DNA from 2 places in the Pseudobutyrivibrio sp. C4 genome. Region 1 is predicted to be linked to the other one. Evidence: predicted binding sites of a transcription regulator. Region 1 holds the regulator's gene; the other holds the start of a gene.
The links. Region 1 encodes HrcA, which represses chaperone genes, less so after heat shock. Its sites were predicted from a motif close to TGTTAGCACTCNNNNNNNNNGAGTGCTAACA; they were not measured.
Positions count from the first base shown of each region.

Region 2: BMY66_RS11880 (Hsp20/alpha crystallin family protein) is a predicted target of HrcA. The motif match lies at 4,526-4,556, and genes of this name have one in related genera.

Region 1 is NZ_FOHF01000001.1:557,425-567,022, forward strand. Features, by position in the region: gene BMY66_RS02700 (methyl-accepting chemotaxis protein) at 1-1,659, shown strand, start outside; gene BMY66_RS02705 (chemotaxis protein CheW) at 1,689-2,168, shown strand; gene BMY66_RS02710 (sulfite exporter TauE/SafE family protein) at 2,208-2,933, opposite strand; gene BMY66_RS02715 (DUF1848 domain-containing protein) at 2,951-3,892, opposite strand; gene dnaJ (molecular chaperone DnaJ) at 3,903-5,072, opposite strand; gene dnaK (molecular chaperone DnaK) at 5,131-7,023, opposite strand; gene grpE (nucleotide exchange factor GrpE) at 7,046-7,651, opposite strand; gene hrcA (heat-inducible transcriptional repressor HrcA) at 7,697-8,752, opposite strand; gene lepA (translation elongation factor 4) at 9,001-9,598, shown strand, end outside.
Region 2 is NZ_FOHF01000008.1:76,854-86,451, reverse strand. Features, by position in the region: gene BMY66_RS11895 (alpha/beta hydrolase) at 1-92, opposite strand, end outside; gene clpB (ATP-dependent chaperone ClpB) at 114-2,693, opposite strand; gene BMY66_RS11885 (hypothetical protein) at 2,797-3,537, opposite strand; gene BMY66_RS11880 (Hsp20/alpha crystallin family protein) at 3,982-4,422, opposite strand; gene BMY66_RS11875 (heavy metal translocating P-type ATPase) at 5,055-7,619, opposite strand; gene BMY66_RS11870 (metal-sensing transcriptional repressor) at 7,632-7,961, opposite strand; gene BMY66_RS11865 (L-ribulose-5-phosphate 4-epimerase) at 8,110-8,805, opposite strand; gene BMY66_RS11860 (xylulokinase) at 8,805-9,598, opposite strand, start outside.

The DNA.
Region 1 (9,598 bases):
ACTATCGTTATGTCAAATGCAAACGGTGATATGGTACTTCGTAGTGATGATGGCGAATTAAAGAACATCGGCGAAAGAGATTACTTCCAGGCTGCAATCAAGGGCGAAACTTACGTATCAAATGTATTCGTAAGCTCAGTTACAAACTCAAGAAACATTTGTGTAGCCGTACCTATCTATGATACAAACGGTACTACAGTTCTCGGTGTTGTACATAAAACATTAAACCCAGATGATATTCATACATTATTAGCAGAAGAAGCTGATGAAGCATTCGTTGTAGATAAAAACGCAGATATGGTTGCTCACTCAGATTTCGAAATCGCAGCAACAGACGAAGCACAGAACTTCTCTTCTTCACCATATATGACATCAGAAGATGAAACTGGCTTCTATATTAGTACAGCAAAGGGTTATCCTGTATATGTAAGCTATGTAAGAAATGCTTCATCAGGATACGTAATCTGCGCAGCTGAAGCTCAGAAGGACATTGTTGCCGAAGCTAGACAGGGCGCAATGATAATTATTATGACTGGTATCGCTATGGTTATAGCTGTATTAGTTCTTTCTATCATTATTGCAAACAACTTTACAAAGCCAATGCTTGAGGTAAACAAGTTATTATCAGCATTAGCTAACGGTGAGTTTAAGAAAACAGATAAATTTACAAAGCGTACAGACGAATTTGGTCAGATGATCAACAACGCAAACTCTCTTATTGATAAGCTTTCAGCTATCGTAGGTCATATTAAGGATTCTACAAACACTGTAGGCGAGTCATCAGACGAGTTATCAGAGATGGCAAACCAGATTGCTGCTACTACAGAATCAGTTGCTGTTGCAGTTCAGCAGATTGCTAGTGGCGCTGTAGAGCAGGCTGAGGAAATCCAGTCAGCTGCAGATAGCACAAACCAGATTACAACAGCTGTAGACAACGTACAGTCTTCTACAAACGATATGTCTAACCTTGCAGATCGTATGAAGTCAGCATCAGAAGCATCAAGCAACTCTCTTGCTACACTTCAGGCTACAAGCTCTGAAATGACATCTAAGATTGAAGAGATTTCTTCTAAGATTTCTTCAACACAGAACGCTGTTGCAAACATCAACGAACGTGTTGAGGGTATTTCTGGCATCGCTGCTCAGACTAACCTTCTTTCACTTAACGCTTCTATCGAAGCTGCAAGAGCTGGTGAGGCTGGTAAGGGCTTCGCAGTAGTTGCTGAGGAAATCAGAAAGCTTGCTGATGATTCAGAAAACCTTGCATCAGAAATTAGAATTCTTATGGATCAGCTTTTAGCTGAGGCTGAGCAGGCTGTTACAGCTGCTGCTCTTGTTATGAACGGAAATGAAGAACAACAGAAGGCCCTTGGCGAGACACTTTTCGCTGTAGAGGGAATGCTTCAGGATATCGAAGAAACTGTAGCTAGCGTTTCAAAGATTTCTGGTGAAGCAAATAATTGTGTAAACTCAAACACAGTAGTAGCAAACGCTATGTCATCACTCTCTGCTATTTCAGAGGAAAACGCAGCATCATCAGAAACAACAGGTGCTTCAGTTGAAGAGCTTTCAGCTACAGTTACAAACCTTGCAGAATCTGCAACTAATCTTAGAGACATCGCTGAGCAGTTAAATGAAGAGATGAAGTTCTTCAAGTAAGGTAATTATAGTCATTTGGAGGATTAGAAATGTCTAATTTAATTACTAAAACAGATAATAATGTTGACGAAAAGCAATATATTATTTTCACTTTAAATAACGAGTTTTACGGTATCGACATCATCAATATCAACACTATTATTATGATGCCAGAGATTACTGATGTACCTCTCGCTCCTGATTATATTAAGGGAATGATTAGCTTACGTGGACACGTAATTCCTGTAATTGATTTGCATAAGCGTATGAATTACGGCGAAGAAATCATCACAAAGGATACACGTGTTATCGTATTCAACATCAACGAAAACGAGCAGGTTGGCATCGTAGTTGATTCCGTTAAGGAAGTAATGGTTATTTCTGGTGAAGAAATCGATTACCCATCTCCTTTTATTAAGTCTGATGAATCATTCATCTCAGGTGTAGGTAAAAAGACAGATATGCTTATATCTATTCTTGATATCAACTCACTTGTTGATGAAAAGGCTATTGAGGAATGTGTAGCATAATATAAGAAAAACGCCTAGAGCAAATGCTCTAGGCGTTTTTTATATTATGTTCATATTATTTACTATCATAGCAATTCCAGAGATAATCAAGAAAATAATTACAAGCTTCTTTATCAGCTTTTCATCCATGATATCTCCAGCCTTCATGCCCATCCATAAACCAATAATCATTACAGGAACAAGGCATATTGCCTTTATAAGGCTATCAAAAGTCATTACACCTAGAAATATGTATGTAATAAACCTAAAGGTGTTTTCTGCTATGAATACTAGGCTTAGATTAGCTTTAAACTCTGTGCTAGTCTTTGTAACTTTGCTTACAAATGCTGCCAAAAGCACACCTACACCGAACATTCCACACATAGCACCTGCAAGAATTCCTATTACAATATCGAATACTTTATGACTCCTTCCCGATGATGGCTTGTACTCTCGGTACATCATATTTATACCTACAAGTGTAACCATAACACCAAATATCATTTTAACGATATTCGCATTTACGTATCTAAGAACTACGGCTCCAGGAATGCTTCCTAATATAACTACTATAATTAACGGAATTACGATATTTTTATTAATATGTTTTCTATTTTTATAAACTAATGTGATATTTGCAGGATACCCTAGAATAAGTTCCACTGGAGAAATATTTACATTGTTTACTCCAAATCCCAGGATTGTATCGAATACTAACGTATTTGCGAATCCACATAACCCTTTAACAAAGAAAGCGCAAAAGGCTGCTAAAATCCATAAAAACATTTAAATAACCACCTAATCTATATTAAATCAAAAATGCTCATCTGATTATCAATCCAAGACTTTTGATTAGCCTCATGGATTTCATCTCCCTCTCGAAATCCTCCAATTAAAAATGGAGAATTAACGTCGTGGAGTTTTTCATTTATTCTTACCTGACTTAAGTCATTATTTGCATAACAGTATTTGCAAAAATGTCTGCAAGTATCGTATGCTCCTATGTCCGCACCAAGGTAACAAGCACAAGTTGCTCTGGCAGGCTTAACATTTGATTTAGGCACATTCAAATGAGCAGAAATGGCCTTTTCATACATATCCACAGTCATGCAACCACTGCAATCAGCTCCGTATTTAGCAAGGAAATCTCCTTCGGCGCATGGCTTTACAACCATATTGTTGGCTTTTGCGATACGAATAATCTCCTGTCCCAAACGTATCTTATCCTCTGCAGATACAGCCATTGCGTCAGGAAAGTTCTTCTTTACCTTTTCATAAATATCAATAAAGCTGATTACCACATGATTCGTATATCCTTTAAGATTTTCAGCCATCTTTGTGAAGGCTTCAATATGAAAATCGACTGTATATTTTTCATTTACAAAGATTGGATCATATCGCCAGCCAATGCGATTAATCCCCAACGTTTTAGAGAGTAATTTAAAGGACTCCATTACCTCTTTTTTATCTGGAACACCTGGCTCAATATCCTTGCCATAGGGTGTGATTGTCACATACCAATACTGACCATAGTCTTTTACTAAATCCAAATACGAAAAAAAAGGTGCTGGATTCTTTGTGCAAAAGCCAATAGCATCCACCACCTGTGGGTTTAAAATATATTTATTTACTGAACTTTGATTGTAAGGATTGCGCACACATACATAGCCTTCTTTCAAGCGATTGGCAAACCATTCCGGAAAGAATGCAGGTATGTCAGTGCGCTGCCCTGTATTAATAATCATTTATTATCCTTTATAGATCGTCGATAGCGTCCTTTATTTTATCAGCAAAGCCCTTCTTCTTTTTCTCAGCCTTTACTGACTTTGGACCGCCAACTGTTGTGTTGCCTGTAAGCTCATCGAACTTGCGAAGTGCTTCCTTAGCTTCCTTAGAAAGTCCTGTAGGAACCTGTACAACAAGTGTAACATACTGGTCACCACGAACATTTCTATTTCTAAGTGAAGGAATACCCTTTCCACGAAGTCTGATTGTTGTATCAGTCTGTGTACCAGGCTTAACCTCGTATGATACCTTGCCGTCGAGAGTATCAATGATAACCTCTCCACCAAGAGTAGCCTGCGCAAATGAAATAGGTGCTGATGAGTATACATCCATATCTCTACGCTGGAAAATAGGATGATTTTTAACGATTACTTCTACAAGTAAATCACCTCTAGGGCCACCATTTCTACCTGGCTCACCCTTCTCACGAATACGAACGCTCTGTCCGTTGTCGATACCAGCTGGAATAGAAACAGAAATCTTCTTCTTGCGAGCAACATATCCAGTACCATTACAATCAGGACATGGAGTATCAATAACCTCACCTGTTCCCTGACAATCAGGACATGTTGTAACATTCTGAACCATACCAAAGAGTGATTGCTGAGACATCATTACACGTCCCTTACCACCACACTTTGTACATGTACGCTTGCTTGTACCAGGCTTTGCGCCTGTGCCATGACAAGCTGCACACTCATCCTTAAGAACGATTTCAAGCTCTTTCTCACAACCGAAAGCTGCTTCTTCAAAAGTGATATGCACTGCTGCTCTAAGGTTGGCACCACGCATTGGACCATTTGAAGCACGGCCACCGCCGCCTCCAAAGAAGCTACCAAAGATGTCGCCAAAGATATCGCCGAAGTCCATACCAGAGAAATCAAAGCCACCAGCTCCGCCACCGCCGTTTTCGAATGCTGCGTGACCAAACTGATCATACTGACGTCTCTTGTCTGCATCAGAAAGAACAGCATATGCTTCAGAAGCTTCTTTGAATTTCTTCTCAGCTTCTGCATCACCTGGATTCATATCAGGGTGATACTTCTTAGCAAGCTTTCTATATGCACTTTTGATCTCACTATCTGAGGCTGTCTTAGAAACTCCAAGCACCTCATAGTAATCACGTTTTTGTTCTGCCATTTTTATCAATCCTTTATTACACTATAAGCTCCCCCGAAGGGGAGCTATTATTTATTATTTAGACTTCTTTGAAGTCAGCGTCTACGACATCGTCGTTTGCTGGACCTGACTGTGCACCTGCACCAGCGCCTGCGCCTGTGAACTGGCTCATATCTGGGCCTGCACCAGCTGCTCCCTGAGCTGCCTGTGACTGCTCATACATCTTTGCAAATACCTTCTGAGCTGACTCTGTAAGCTTCTCCTGAGCTGCCTTAAGCTCACCAATCTGTGAATCGCTCATCTCCTCTGGAGTCTGGTACTGATCAAGAAGCTTCTGAGCGGCTTCGATGTCAGCCTCAACTGCTGCCTTGTCAGCTGCATCAATCTTATCACCTACTTCATCAAGAGCCTTCTTTGTCTGGAATACAAAGCTCTCAACATCGTTTCTTGTATCAACAGCTTCCTTACGCTTCTTATCCTGAGCCTCATACTCCTGAGCCTCTTTAACTGCCTTATCGATATCCTCATCAGACATGTTAGAACCAGCTGTAATTGTGATGTGCTGCTCCTTACCTGTTCCAAGATCCTTAGCAGATACGTTTACAATACCGTTTGCATCAATATCGAATGTAACCTCGATCTGTGGTACACCTCTCATTGCTGGTGGGATACCATCAAGTCTGAACTGTCCAAGTGACTTGTTATCCTTAGCGAACTGACGCTCACCCTGTACAACGTTGATATCAACTGCTGTCTGATTATCAGCTGCTGTAGAGAAAATCTGGCTCTTCTTTGTAGGGATAGTTGTGTTTCTCTCGATAAGTCTTGTAGCAATACCACCCATTGTCTCGATTGAAAGTGAAAGTGGTGTTACATCAAGAAGAAGGATATCGCCTGCACCGGCATCACCAGCGAGCTTACCACCCTGGATTGAAGCACCGATAGCTACACACTCATCTGGGTTAAGAGTCTTGCTTGGCTCGTGACCTGTAAGAGCCTTTACCTTATCCTGAACTGCTGGGATTCTTGTAGAACCACCAACAAGAAGTACCTTTGAAAGGTCTGAAGCGTTAAGACCAGCATCCTTAAGTGCCTGGTTAACAGGACCTGCTGTAGCTTCTACTAAATCATGTGTTAATTCATCAAACTTAGCACGTGTAAGGTTCATATCAAAGTGCTTTGGACCTTCTGCTGTAGCTGTGATGAATGGAAGGTTGATGTTTGTAGTTGTAGCAGATGAAAGCTCTTTCTTAGCCTTCTCAGCTGCTTCCTTAAGTCTCTGAAGTGCCATCTTATCTGTTGAAAGATCTACGCCCTCAGCTGCCTTAAACTCTGCAAGCATCCAATCTGTAATCTTCTGATCGAAATCATCACCACCAAGTCTGTTGTTACCAGCTGTAGCAAGTACTTCGATAACGCCATCACCGATTTCAATGATAGATACATCAAATGTACCACCACCAAGATCGTATACCATAATCTTCTGCTCCTGCTCGTTATCAAGACCATAAGCAAGTGCAGCTGCTGTAGGCTCGTTGATGATACGCTTTACATCAAGACCTGCAATCTTACCAGCATCCTTTGTAGCCTGACGCTGAGCATCGTTGAAGTAAGCTGGAACTGTGATAACTGCCTCTGAAACTGTCTCACCAAGGTAGTTCTCAGCATCACTCTTAAGCTTCTGAAGAATCATAGCTGAAATCTGCTGTGGGCTGTACTTCTTATCGTCGATGATACGACCATTGTCTGTACCCATATCTCTCTTAATTGAAGAGATTGTCTTTTCTGCATTTGTAACAGCCTGACGCTTTGCTGGCTCACCAACAAGTCTCTCACCTGTCTTTGTAAATGCTACGATAGATGGTGTTGTTCTAGCACCTTCTGTATTTGCGATAACGGTAGGCTTTCCACCTTCCATAACAGCAACACAGCTGTTAGTTGTTCCTAAATCGATACCAATAATCTTTCCCATGATTTATATCCTCCTAAATTACTTAATTTGCAACCTTAACCATTGAATGACGAACTACTGAATCGTTGTACATGTAGCCCTTTTGGAATTCTTCTACGACGATGTTCTCGCCAACTTCCTCATCCTCAACATGCATTACTGCATTGTGGAAATCAGGATTGAATTCCTTTCCTACAGCCTCGATAGGCTTAACACCTGCTTCCTCGAGAGTTGTAAGTAACTGCTTGTATATCATGAGCATTCCATCAGCAAATGGATCTGCTCCCTCCTCAACTGTAGCAAGACCTCTTTCGAAGTTATCAACTACAGGAAGAACCTTTTCAATGATGGCCTTTGCGCCATTTCCAAACATCTGAGCCTTTTCCTGCTCTGTACGACGACGGAAGTTTTCGAATTCTGCCATCTGACGAGTAACTCTATCAGTAAGCTGCTCTATCTGCTCATCACGCTTATCTTTTTTCTTTTCTTTTTTCTTGAATGGCTTCTTGCCATCCTTTTCCTCTTTTGAAGATTCTTCTGAAGTGTTTTCCTCAGAAGCTTCTGTCACTTCAGCTTCGGCTTCTTCAGCCATCGCTTCCGCATTTTCCATAGCTTCTTTAACTGCTTCTTCAGTAGAGAACTCTTCCATTTTTTCTTTATTCTCTGCCACGAATTTACATCTCCTTAATTTCTTTTATCCTTTATTTCTGTCAGCTTCCTGTTTCAGTAATTTATCTAGCTGACCTTTAAGACTTTTTATATTGTCAACAACATTTTCGTAGTCCATACGCTTTGGACCAACGATACCAATTGTACCTTTGACTCCATCGCCAAGCTCGTATGTTGCTGTAACAATCGAACAATCCTTCATAGTTGATATTGGAGATTCGTCTCCGATATATACCTGAATTCCTGTGCTCTCATTTTCACTTGAGCTATCATTAAGAAGCTCTATAAGTGATTGTTTTTCTTCGAATGTATCTAATAATTCAGAAGCCTTCTTTGAATCTGCAAGCTCTGGATACTTGAAGATGTTGGTAGCACCTGAAGTATAAACCTGTAAATCATCGCCTTCAGTGATTGTCTCTGCTACGGTATCGAGTACCTGCTCTACAATCTCATCATGGATACCTGCCTGCTCCTTTAATCTGGATATAACTGCCAGATTAATCTGGTCAACTGTCAGGCCGTTAAGATTTGTGTTAAGAAGCATGTTAAGCTTTAACATTGTTTCATTATCAAGTGGCTTATCCACATTAATGATTTTGTTCTTAACGATGTTGCCATCCATGACAACTACTGAAAGTACCTGGTGTTCATCAACAGCTGAAAGCTGAACGAACTTTAATCTATTTGAAACAACTGAAGGAGCTGAAACTAATGTGGCATACTGGGTATTGTTTGCAAGTGTTTTTGCTACATTCTTGAGAAGGCTTTCCATCTTTTCAGTCTTCTCAATCATCCACTCCTGCATGTCAGCAACTTCTTTGTCCTTCTCAGCTATCAGGTTGTTTACGTAGAATCTGTAACCTTTATCTGAAGGAATACGACCTGCCGATGTATGTGGCTGAACTATATAGCCTAAATCCTCAAGATCTGACATCTCGTTTCGGATGGTAGCTGAACTAAGATTCAAATCAGTGTATTTTGATATTGTTCTTGAACCAACTGGCTCACCAGTTTCAAGGTAATTCTTAATGATTGCATTTAAGATTTTAACTTTTCTCTCATCTAGTTCGATATCAGCCATACATTCACCTCACTCCCACTCAGTTTTATGTTGTTAGCACTCATCTGATTGGAGTGCTAATCATTTTCTGATGTTAATTTACACCTAGGGTCCCCTTTTGTCAACCGCCTTAAGATATTTTTTATACTTTCTTTATTAATGTTATATAATTGTTATTTTTCCTAAGCTTTGGTAATATATGAGGGCAATCATTTTTGTAAATATCATCGTTTTTTGCAAAAATAATTACATTAATATAGAGGTGTTTTATGGATCAAAGTAAAATCAGAAATTTTTGCATTGTTGCACATATCGATCACGGCAAATCAACCCTTGCCGATCGTATCATACAGATGACTGGCACTCTTACTGAGCGTGAAATGCAAGCCCAGGTCCTTGATAACATGGATTTGGAGCGTGAGCGTGGAATCACAATCAAATCACAGGCTGTACGAATCATTTATAAAGCCGATGATGGAAATGAATACATTTTCAATCTTATTGATACACCAGGTCACGTGGATTTTAATTACGAAGTTTCTCGTTCTCTCGCTGCTTGCGATGGTGCGATTCTCGTTGTTGATGCAGCTCAAGGTATTGAAGCGCAGACTCTTGCCAATGTTTACCTTGCACTTGATCACGATTTGGATGTTATTCCTGTCATCAACAAAATCGATTTGCCATCTGCAGATCCTGAACGAGTAATCGAAGAAATTGAAGATGTCATTGGTCTTGAGGCACAGGATGCTCCACAGATTTCTGCCAAGACTGGTCTTAATATACATGATGTTCTAGAAGCAATAGTTAATCAATTGCCACCACCATCAGGGGATGTTAACGCACCTCTTCAGGCACTGATTTTCGATT
Region 2 (9,598 bases), on a different contig from region 1:
AGCTCGATATCATCTGGTACTGTCAATGTAGAATCCCTCTTTTTGTCCCCCTTTGCTGCCATATACTTAAACATGAAAGTTTGAAATGACATAATACATTATCCTCCTGTGTCTTAACTAAACAGCTTGGTTCCATCTGAATCAATTGTGATAGTTGAACCTTCGCTTATGTCTCCTGCAAGTATGATTTTAGCTGCCATAGTCTCCACATTTTTCTGAATATATCTGCGAAGAGGACGAGCGCCATATACAGGGTCGTAGCCCTGATCAATGACGAACTGCTTTGCTGCTGGAGTAAGTTCGATTTTTAGCTGTCTGTCTTCAAGTCTACCATTCAACTCAGCCATAATCAAATCTACAATTCCGCCGATGTTGCTCTTTGTAAGTGGCTTAAACATGATGATTTCGTCCAGTCGATTTAAAAACTCTGGTCTAAATGAATTTCTCAAATCATTCATTACCAAATCATTTGTCGCTTGGGTGATTTCACCAGTATTTTCATCGATGCCCTCAAGCAAATACTGAGAACCGATGTTGCTGGTTAAAATAATAATTGTATTTTTGAAATCAACTGTACGGCCTTGTGAATCGGTGATTCGGCCATCATCAAGTACCTGCAATAAAACATTGAATACATCTGGATGTGCTTTTTCTACTTCATCAAAAAGCACTACCGAATATGGCTTACGGCGAACTGCCTCAGTAAGCTGACCGCCCTCGTCATATCCTACATATCCTGGAGGTGCTCCTATAAGTCTGCTGACGCTAAACTTTTCCATGTACTCCGACATATCAAGACGAACCATAGCGTTTTCATCGTCAAATAGTGCCTGAGCTAATGTCTTTGCAAGCTCTGTTTTACCAACACCTGTAGGACCAAGGAAAAGGAATGATCCAATTGGCTTGCTTGGGTCCTTTATTCCTGCCTTTGAACGAATTATAGCTTCTGACACAAGCTTTACAGCCTCATCCTGTCCCATAACTCGTTTGTGCAATTTCTCATCAAGATGAAGAGTCTTGCTGCGCTCTGTTTCATTAAGCTTTGCTACAGGAATGCCTGTCCATCTTGAAATAATTCTTGCAATTTCTTCCTCTGAAACATTTTCATGAACCAAGCCTGTATCTCTAGCTTTAAGCTTTTCTTCTGCTTCTGCAAGTCTTGCCTCAAGCTCTGGAAGTTTACCATATTGAAGCTTTGCAGCCTCTTCCAAATCATATTTTTGCTGTGCAACCTTTATCTGGCCCTGCACATCATCAAGCTCTTCTTTGATTTTAGCTACATCCTCAACAAGCTTTTTCTCGTTGTCCCATGCAGCCTTCTTTGTGTTGTATTCATCACGAAGCTCTGACAATTCTTTTTGTAAATCAGCAAGTCTATCTTGTGATAATCTGTCTGTTTCTTTCTTAAGAGCAGCCTCCTCGATTTCCAACTGCATTACCCTTCGATTCATCTCATCCATTTCAGCTGGCATGGAATCTAGCTCTGTCTTAATAAGTGCACAAGCCTCATCCACAAGGTCGATAGCCTTATCTGGAAGGAATCTATCGGAAATGTATCTGTTAGAAAGTGTTGCTGCGCTAACTAATGCACCATCGGTAATCTTTACTCCATGGAATACTTCGTAGCGTTCCTTAAGTCCTCTAAGAATAGAGATTGTGTCTTCAACTGTTGGCTCGTCAACCATTACAGGCTGGAAACGTCTTTCAAGAGCAGCATCTTTTTCAATGTACTCACGGTATTCATCAAGGGTTGTGGCACCGATACAATGAAGCTCGCCACGAGCAAGCATTGGCTTAAGCATGTTTCCTGCATCAAGACCACCATTGCCATTTTTACCAGCGCCAATAATTGTATGAAGCTCATCTATGAAAAGAATGATTTCTCCATCAGAGTTTTTAATCTCATCAAGAACAGCTTTCAACCTTTCCTCAAACTCACCCTGGTATTTGGCACCTGCAATCATTGAGCCAATCTCAAGTGAAAAAACCTTTTTATTCTTAAGTGCTTCAGGCACATCGCCTCTAACAATACGCTGAGCCAAGCCCTCTACAACTGCTGTCTTACCAACACCAGGCTCGCCAATAAGAACTGGATTATTCTTTGTCTTACGGCTAAGAATTCTGATGACATTTCTGATTTCTTCATCACGGCCGATTACAGGATCAAGCTTATTATCTCTAGCTCTTTCTACCAAATCGTATCCATATTTTTCAAGTGTGTCATAGGTTGCTTCTGGATTATCCGTATTTACGGTTTGGTTTCCTCTGACAGTTGCAAGCACTGCAAGGAATGAATCCCTTGTAATATTGAATGCCTTGAAAATATTCTTGATAGGTGTGCTTGGCTTTTTAATCATAGCAAGCATCAAATGCTCAACTGAGACGTAGCTATCACGCATTGATTTAGCTTCGTCCTCAGCATAAGTAAGAACATAATTGAGATGCTGACCTACTCTAAGGTCTCCACCCTGCACCTTTACTCTGGCTTGAAGTGCTGCATCTACAGCATTTTTGAATTGTTCCACATCTATGTCCATCTTGCTAATCAATGATGGAATCAATCCATTTTCCTGGCGTAGCAGCGCCATCAGCAAATGCTCCTGCTCTATCTCCTGATTGCCATAATCCATGGCTATTTTTTCGCATGCATTAATTGCTTCGATTGATTTTTGTGTAAATTTTTGGATGTTCATAATCTCACCTCCACCCGTTATTTATCTTGTAATTATGTTCTAACACAAAAATTAGCACTCGACAAGTCCGAGTGCTAATAATTAATAATTATTTTAGATTTCTTTAGTTTTGTCTATCAAAAGCATTTAGATTGTAATGGATTGAATACATATCTTCTAACCCTTCCACGTCAACAAGACCGCTAATCAGAAGATTGTCGAAAGACTGATATGTACGATGAAGACGATAATCTTCGTAACACATGTAAGCAAAGGCCTCCATCAATGTAGCATTAGGCTTGTAGATAGAATATATATCTATGATATCCGGATTCAGCAAATAAGTTTTTGTACTGATGGAATATGAACGAACTGCAACAATTGGCCTTTCTTTTGTACTGCTTTCATGGAAATATGCAGTCAGTTTATATGCATCAATATTGGCTCCACCGACTACACAGCTACCTAATTCTTCATATACTGGTGGCTGAGGATCAAAATCGTATTGATTTATATTGCTAAGTTCTATAGCACTAGCCAGCTTTTGCAGCTCGTTAAATAAAGTCATATTGCCAATAGTGATGGCTGTATGCTTTGCATAGTCTGTCAAAGATACAAAATCATATTTTTCATTTTCATTAAAGCCTGTTGGCTTAACTGCATCGATAGCAGCATCACTAAAATAATAATCTGGGTAATTGTCTCGAATGTAAGTAAGAAAAGTTTTGAAGTCAGAGAAAGTACAGCGATGTAGGTCAATGTTTTCGATTTCGTCCCGTGTAACTCGCCGGACTTGCTCCTCATCGCTATTAGCTTCAATATGATAATTTAAATGCGTCCTGAATAAAACATCTGTTGTTTCCATAATTATAATCTCCCCTTTTAAAGCATAATAGCACATATAGTGCCATCTGTATATACCCCTACAAAATGTTGTAAGAACTTTATTAAATTATACTAAAATTAAATATTGGGGTTTATACAAGTTTAATATGTTTTAATGTTTAATGTAAGTAAGGCTAGGTCACATCATATGTGGCAAAGCCTCTGGTCAGCATTGGGGGGCTACTGCCTAGGATGAAAAATAAGAAATAGGCAGTAGCTTTTGAGGTCAGTGTGGCGTAACTAGACCACATATGCTAGTGCTGAGTTGATTAGTCTTTGGCTTGCGAAAGTGTTTTTCTTTGAACTGCCTCAAAACAGTAAAAAGACTACTATCTAATCTAGAAAATCTATTTTAGATAGTAGCCTTTTAGAGCTTTTGATAAAGTTACGCCACATTGAATGATTTGAGCTTGAGTTAAACAAGTTATCCTTCAATAGCTATGTATTTTGTTTCATCTTTCTGAGGAATTTCTTCCTTCTTAGGAACGCTTAAAGTAAGAACTCCATCCTTGAATGCTGCATGAATATCTTCCTGTGTGATGTTATCACCTACATAGAAGCTTCTGCTGCAAGAGCCAGTGTAGCGCTCACGGCGGATGTAGTTGCCATCATCGTCCTGACTGTCGTTGTTCTGATTTGTTTCAGCTTTGATTGTAAGATATCCATCTTTCAACTCAGCTTTGATATCTTCCTTGGAGAATCCTGGAAGATTCATATCTACTTGATAACCGTTTTCGGTTTCTTTTACATCTGTAGTCATCATTCTTGAGAAGTCATTGTCGAAATTTCTTCCAAATCCTGTGACACGTGGTACTCCAAAGAAATCATCCATAAAATCATTTGATAAAATACTAGGCATTAACATAATACTTACCTCCTTTTATTTACGGGCTTCTTTGAGCCTGATTGTTAATGTGGTTAAAGAAGAACTTCTTTTGTTCCTCTTTGTGATTATGTTATAAACCTAAAATTAGCACTCGTCAAGTGCGAGTGCTAATAATTTATAATTATTTAATATTTTGTTTATAATTTATCTGACATTTCTAATGCCTTAAGAAAAAAATCCTTAGTGTGGCATAACTTTTTAAGAGACTACTGCCTAAACTAGATTTTGCTAGATTAGGCAGTAGCCTTTTTGGTATTTCAGGACAGATACGATCGAAATACTTTTGTATGCTAAAAACTAATCAACTTAGCAATAAGAATGTCGTCTAGTTACGCCACACTGCCCTTGAAAACTACTGCCTATTTCTTATTTTTTATTCTAGGCAGTAGCCCCCAGTGATGACTTGTGGCTTCGCCACAGTCCAAGTTTTTCAAACCTGCTTGACTAACATTTATCTGCCAAAAGTTATGAAGTCAAGGGAGCGTAGCTCCGAAGGCTTGCCCTTGACTGAAATAACTTGGCAGATATGATGTGTCTAGCAGTTTGAAACATAAAAGAGACCAGACGCAAGTCTGGTCTCGCATTATACAATTTGCAACTACATTTAATTGCTATTTAATTCCTACAAATTCGTAGCCTGCGGCTTCTACTGCAGCCTTAAGATCTGCCTCAGCAACATCTGCTGATGTCTTAAGTGTAACAAGGTTTGCCTCGTGGTTTGCTGTAGCCTCGTCTACTCCGTTGATTTTCTCAAGTGCTTCCTTTACATGTGCTTCGCAGTGAGCGCACATCATTCCATTAACTGTAATTTCCATTGTTGATTTGTCCTCCTTTATTTCTCCAGCTTTTGAATGCTGGCTGTTTACTAATAATTTTTCATGGCCAACTGAGTTCTTTAATGCCTTGTCTCTAGTGTGGTCGTGCATTTTAAATAGATTTAAACGCAATGCATTTGTTACAACGCAGAAGCTTGATAAGCTCATAGCTGCTGCACCAAACATTGGATTCAGAGTCCAGCCGAATGCATGTATATATGCGCCTGCTGCAAGTGGTATTCCAATAACATTGTAGAAGAATGCCCAGAATAGATTCTCGTGAATATTTGTTAAAGTCGCGCGGCTAAGTCTGATTGCTGCTGCAACATCAGAAAGTCTGCTCTTCATAAGAACTACATCTGCCGCATCGATAGCAACATCTGTACCTGCACCAATGGCAATTCCCATATCTGCACGAGTAAGTGCCGGTGCATCATTGATTCCATCTCCTACCATGGCAACCTTGCCATACTGCTGCAATGCTCGGATTACTTCCTCTTTACCATCTGGCTTCACTCCTGCAACAACTTCATCCACACCTGCCTCAGCTGCAATAGCTGCTGCAGTCTTTTCATTGTCACCAGTAAGCATTACCACGTGGATGCCAAGATTCTTAAGATGTGCGATAGCCTCTGGCGAATCTTCCTTTATAACATCTGCAACTGATATGATTCCAAGATACTTGCCATTCTTGGCAAAGAATAATGGAGTCTCGCCCTTTTCAGCTAATCTATCTGCAAGCTCTACTATTTCAGAACCAACATTAGCATGCTGCTTGATAAGCTCTAGGTTACCTCCATAGACTTCCTCTCCATCCAAAATAGCTGTGATCCCATTTCCAGATAGAACCTTAAAGTCTGTAACCTCAGCTGGCTCCATGCCATTTTCCAGGCCATTTTCTACAATGGCTTTAGCTAGCGGATGCTCTGATTTATTTTCTACTGCGAAGGCTACTCGAAGAAGATCTACATCATCCACATCCTCGGCTTCAAAGATACCAACCACCTTTGGTTCACCTTTTGTGATTGTACCTGTTTTATCAAGGGCGACAATCTGCACCTTTCCTGTTTCTTCCAAAGAAACAGCTGTCTTGAACATGATGCCATTCTTGGCACCCATGCCATTTCCTACCATAATGGCAACCGGCGTAGCAAGACCAAGAGCACATGGGCAGCTGATTACAAGAACAGAAATCGCTCTTGCCAACGCATAGCCCACAGGCTGTCCAACAAGCATCCACACTATAAATGTGATTATCGCAATTACGATAACTGTTGGAACAAATACTCCCGAAACCTTGTCCGCGATTTTAGCAATTGGAGCCTTTGTAGCTGCCGCATCACTAACCATCTGAATAATCTGAGAAAGGGTTGTGTCCTTTCCAACTCTTGTGGCTTCGCATACCATATATCCGCTTTCATTGCTTGTAGCTGCTGAAACTGAATCACCAACCGACTTATCTACAGGAATGCTTTCACCTGTAAGGGCAGATTCATTTACTGCACTGCTACCATCCACAACAATTCCATCCACCGGAATATTGTCCCCAGGCTTTACAACAAATCTGTCACCGATTTTGACCTGCTCAATAGGGACTTCTGTTTCCACTCCATCCTTTAATACAACTGCAGTCTTAGCTGCAAGCTTCATCAAATCCTTCAGGGCATTGGTTGTTCTTCCCTTTGAAATAGATTCCAGTAACTTGCCAACTGTAATCAGTGTAAGAATCATAGCCGCTGATTCGAAATAGAACTCCATCATATATTCCATGACTTTGTCCATATCACCAGCAACCATAGCTGATGTCATTGCAAATAAAGCAAATACACTGTAGCCAAATGATGCTGTTGCACCAAGGGCCACAAGAGTGTCCATATTAGGTGCGCCATGAATGAGCCCTCTAAATCCGCTGACAAAAAACTTTTGATTGATAATCATAATCGCGATTGTAAGAAGCATTTCGTACAATCCCATGGCAATATGATTTCCATCCAAAAAACCTGGCAGTGGCCAATCCCAAAGCATGTGCCCCATCGACACATACATAAGAGGAATCAGTAGTATCACTGAAGCGATCAGCCTATTTCTAATCTTTGGAGTCTCTGTGTCAGCAAGCTCATTATCATAATTTGGCACTGAAGCATTTGCTCCTGCAGAACCATCTGCCTTTAAGCTGGCACCATAGCCCGCATTCTCGATAGCCTTTATGATTTCAGCAGAGTCTGCATTTCCCTCAACTCCCATTGAATTCGTTAGAAGGCTAACTGCACAACTGTCCACGCCAGGAACTGCGGATACAGCTTTTTCCACCCTAGCCTGACATGCCGCGCAGCTCATGCCTGTCACATTATATTGTTCCATATAACACCATCCTTATTTCATTAGTTTTTGAAGAACCGTTACAAGCTCGTCTACCACCTCTTCATCACCATTGCGGATGTTGTCTGCAACGCATGTCTTTACATGATTTGCAAGCAGCACCTTGTTGAAGCTGTTAAGAGCTGATGTGATGGCAGAAACCTGCATGAGAATATCTGTGCAATATGCATCCTTCTCAAGCATACTTTCCACCCCGCGAACCTGTCCCTCAATTCTTTTCAGGCGATTCATCAAATCCTTAAATTCTTTATCCTCGCGACTTTTGTGCTTGCCAGAGCAGCAGCATTCGCAAGTTTCCTCTATTAATTCTTCCTTATTTCCCATATTTAACTCCTTTTGTATACCCCCAAGGGGTATCCCCTTCGTTAAGACGATAATATACCCCCATAGGGTATTTGTCAACAATTAAATTTTATACAATGAAAAAGGACCACATCACCTACTGGCAATGCGGTCCCAAAATTATATTTATTTAGTTCTGTCCGTAATAAGCATTTGCTCCGTGCTTACGGTTGAAGTGCTTATCTCTGATGCAATCTGGAGCTGGCTCAACCTTTGGGTTAACCTGCTCTGTGAAGAGTGCCATCTTTGCAACCTCTTCAAGTACTACTGCGTTGTATACTGCCTGGTCTGCATCCTTGCCCCATGTGAATGGGCCATGGTTCTTGCAGATAACGCCTGGCACGTACTTTGTGTTAACGCCACGCTCTTCGAATGTTTCGATGATTACTTTTCCTGTGTTTACTTCGTATGCCTCATCGATTTCTTCTGGAGTAAGGTTTCTTGTACATGGAATAGGACCGCAGAAATAATCTGCATGAGTTGTTCCATATAAAGGAATGTCTCTTCCTGCCTGAGCCCAAGCTACTGCGTATGTAGAATGTGTATGAACCACACCACCGATGTTTTCATACTTTTTATAAAGCTCAACATGTGTAGCAGTATCTGAACTAGGCTTATATTTGCCTTCTACTACCTCACCATTAAGGTTTACAAGTACCATATCCTCTGGCTTAAGCTCGTCGTATTCTACACCTGATGGCTTAATTGCAAATATTCCTGACTCTCTGTCGATTCCAGAAACATTGCCCCAAGTATATGTAACAAGCCCGCGTTTTGGCAACTCCATATTAGCCTCATAAACCTGCTTTTTTAATTCTTCTAACATTATCTCCATTCCTCCACTGCACATGCCTCAGCCTTAAGTGCCTTGCGGTAGTCAACCATCCACTCATCGTAACCCTTTACCATATCAGCATCTGGCTCCATTGTTGTAGATTCCTGACCTGCAAATACGTTTTCATCAAGGTAATCCTGTAACTTCTTGCTCTTGTCTTCGCGAAGAAGATAATTTGCAAGAACAGCCATACCCCAGGCACCACCTTCGCCTGCTGTAGCCATTACAGTGATAGGTGCGTTGAGTGCTGCTGCAAGAACAGACTGGCCAACACCCTTTGTCTTGAAGAATCCGCCATGGCCTGTAATAGACTTGATAGGCACATGCTCTTCCTTAAGAAGAATATCATTACCAATCTTTAATACGCCAAGTGCTCCGTAAAGATTTGAGCGCATGAAGTTTGCAAGACTAAACTTGGCATCTGGCTGTCTTACTACCATTGGACGACCTTCGTTTACATTAACAACAGGCTCGCCACCAAAATAGTTGAATGAAACAACACCACCGCAGTTTGCATCTTCTGTAAGAGCCTTGCGATAAAGTGTTCCATAAATATCGTTCATTGAAACATCCATTCCAAATGCATCTGCGAACTCTTTGAAGATTCCAACCCACGCATTTAAATCGGATGTACAGTTGTTGCAGTGAACCATTGCAACTGCCTCTCCAGTAGGAGTTGTAACCATATCAATTTCCTCATATGGCTTTGATAATGGCTTGTCCAAAACTACCATAGAGAATACTGATGTACCAGCAGATACATTTCCTGTGCCTGCTGAAACTG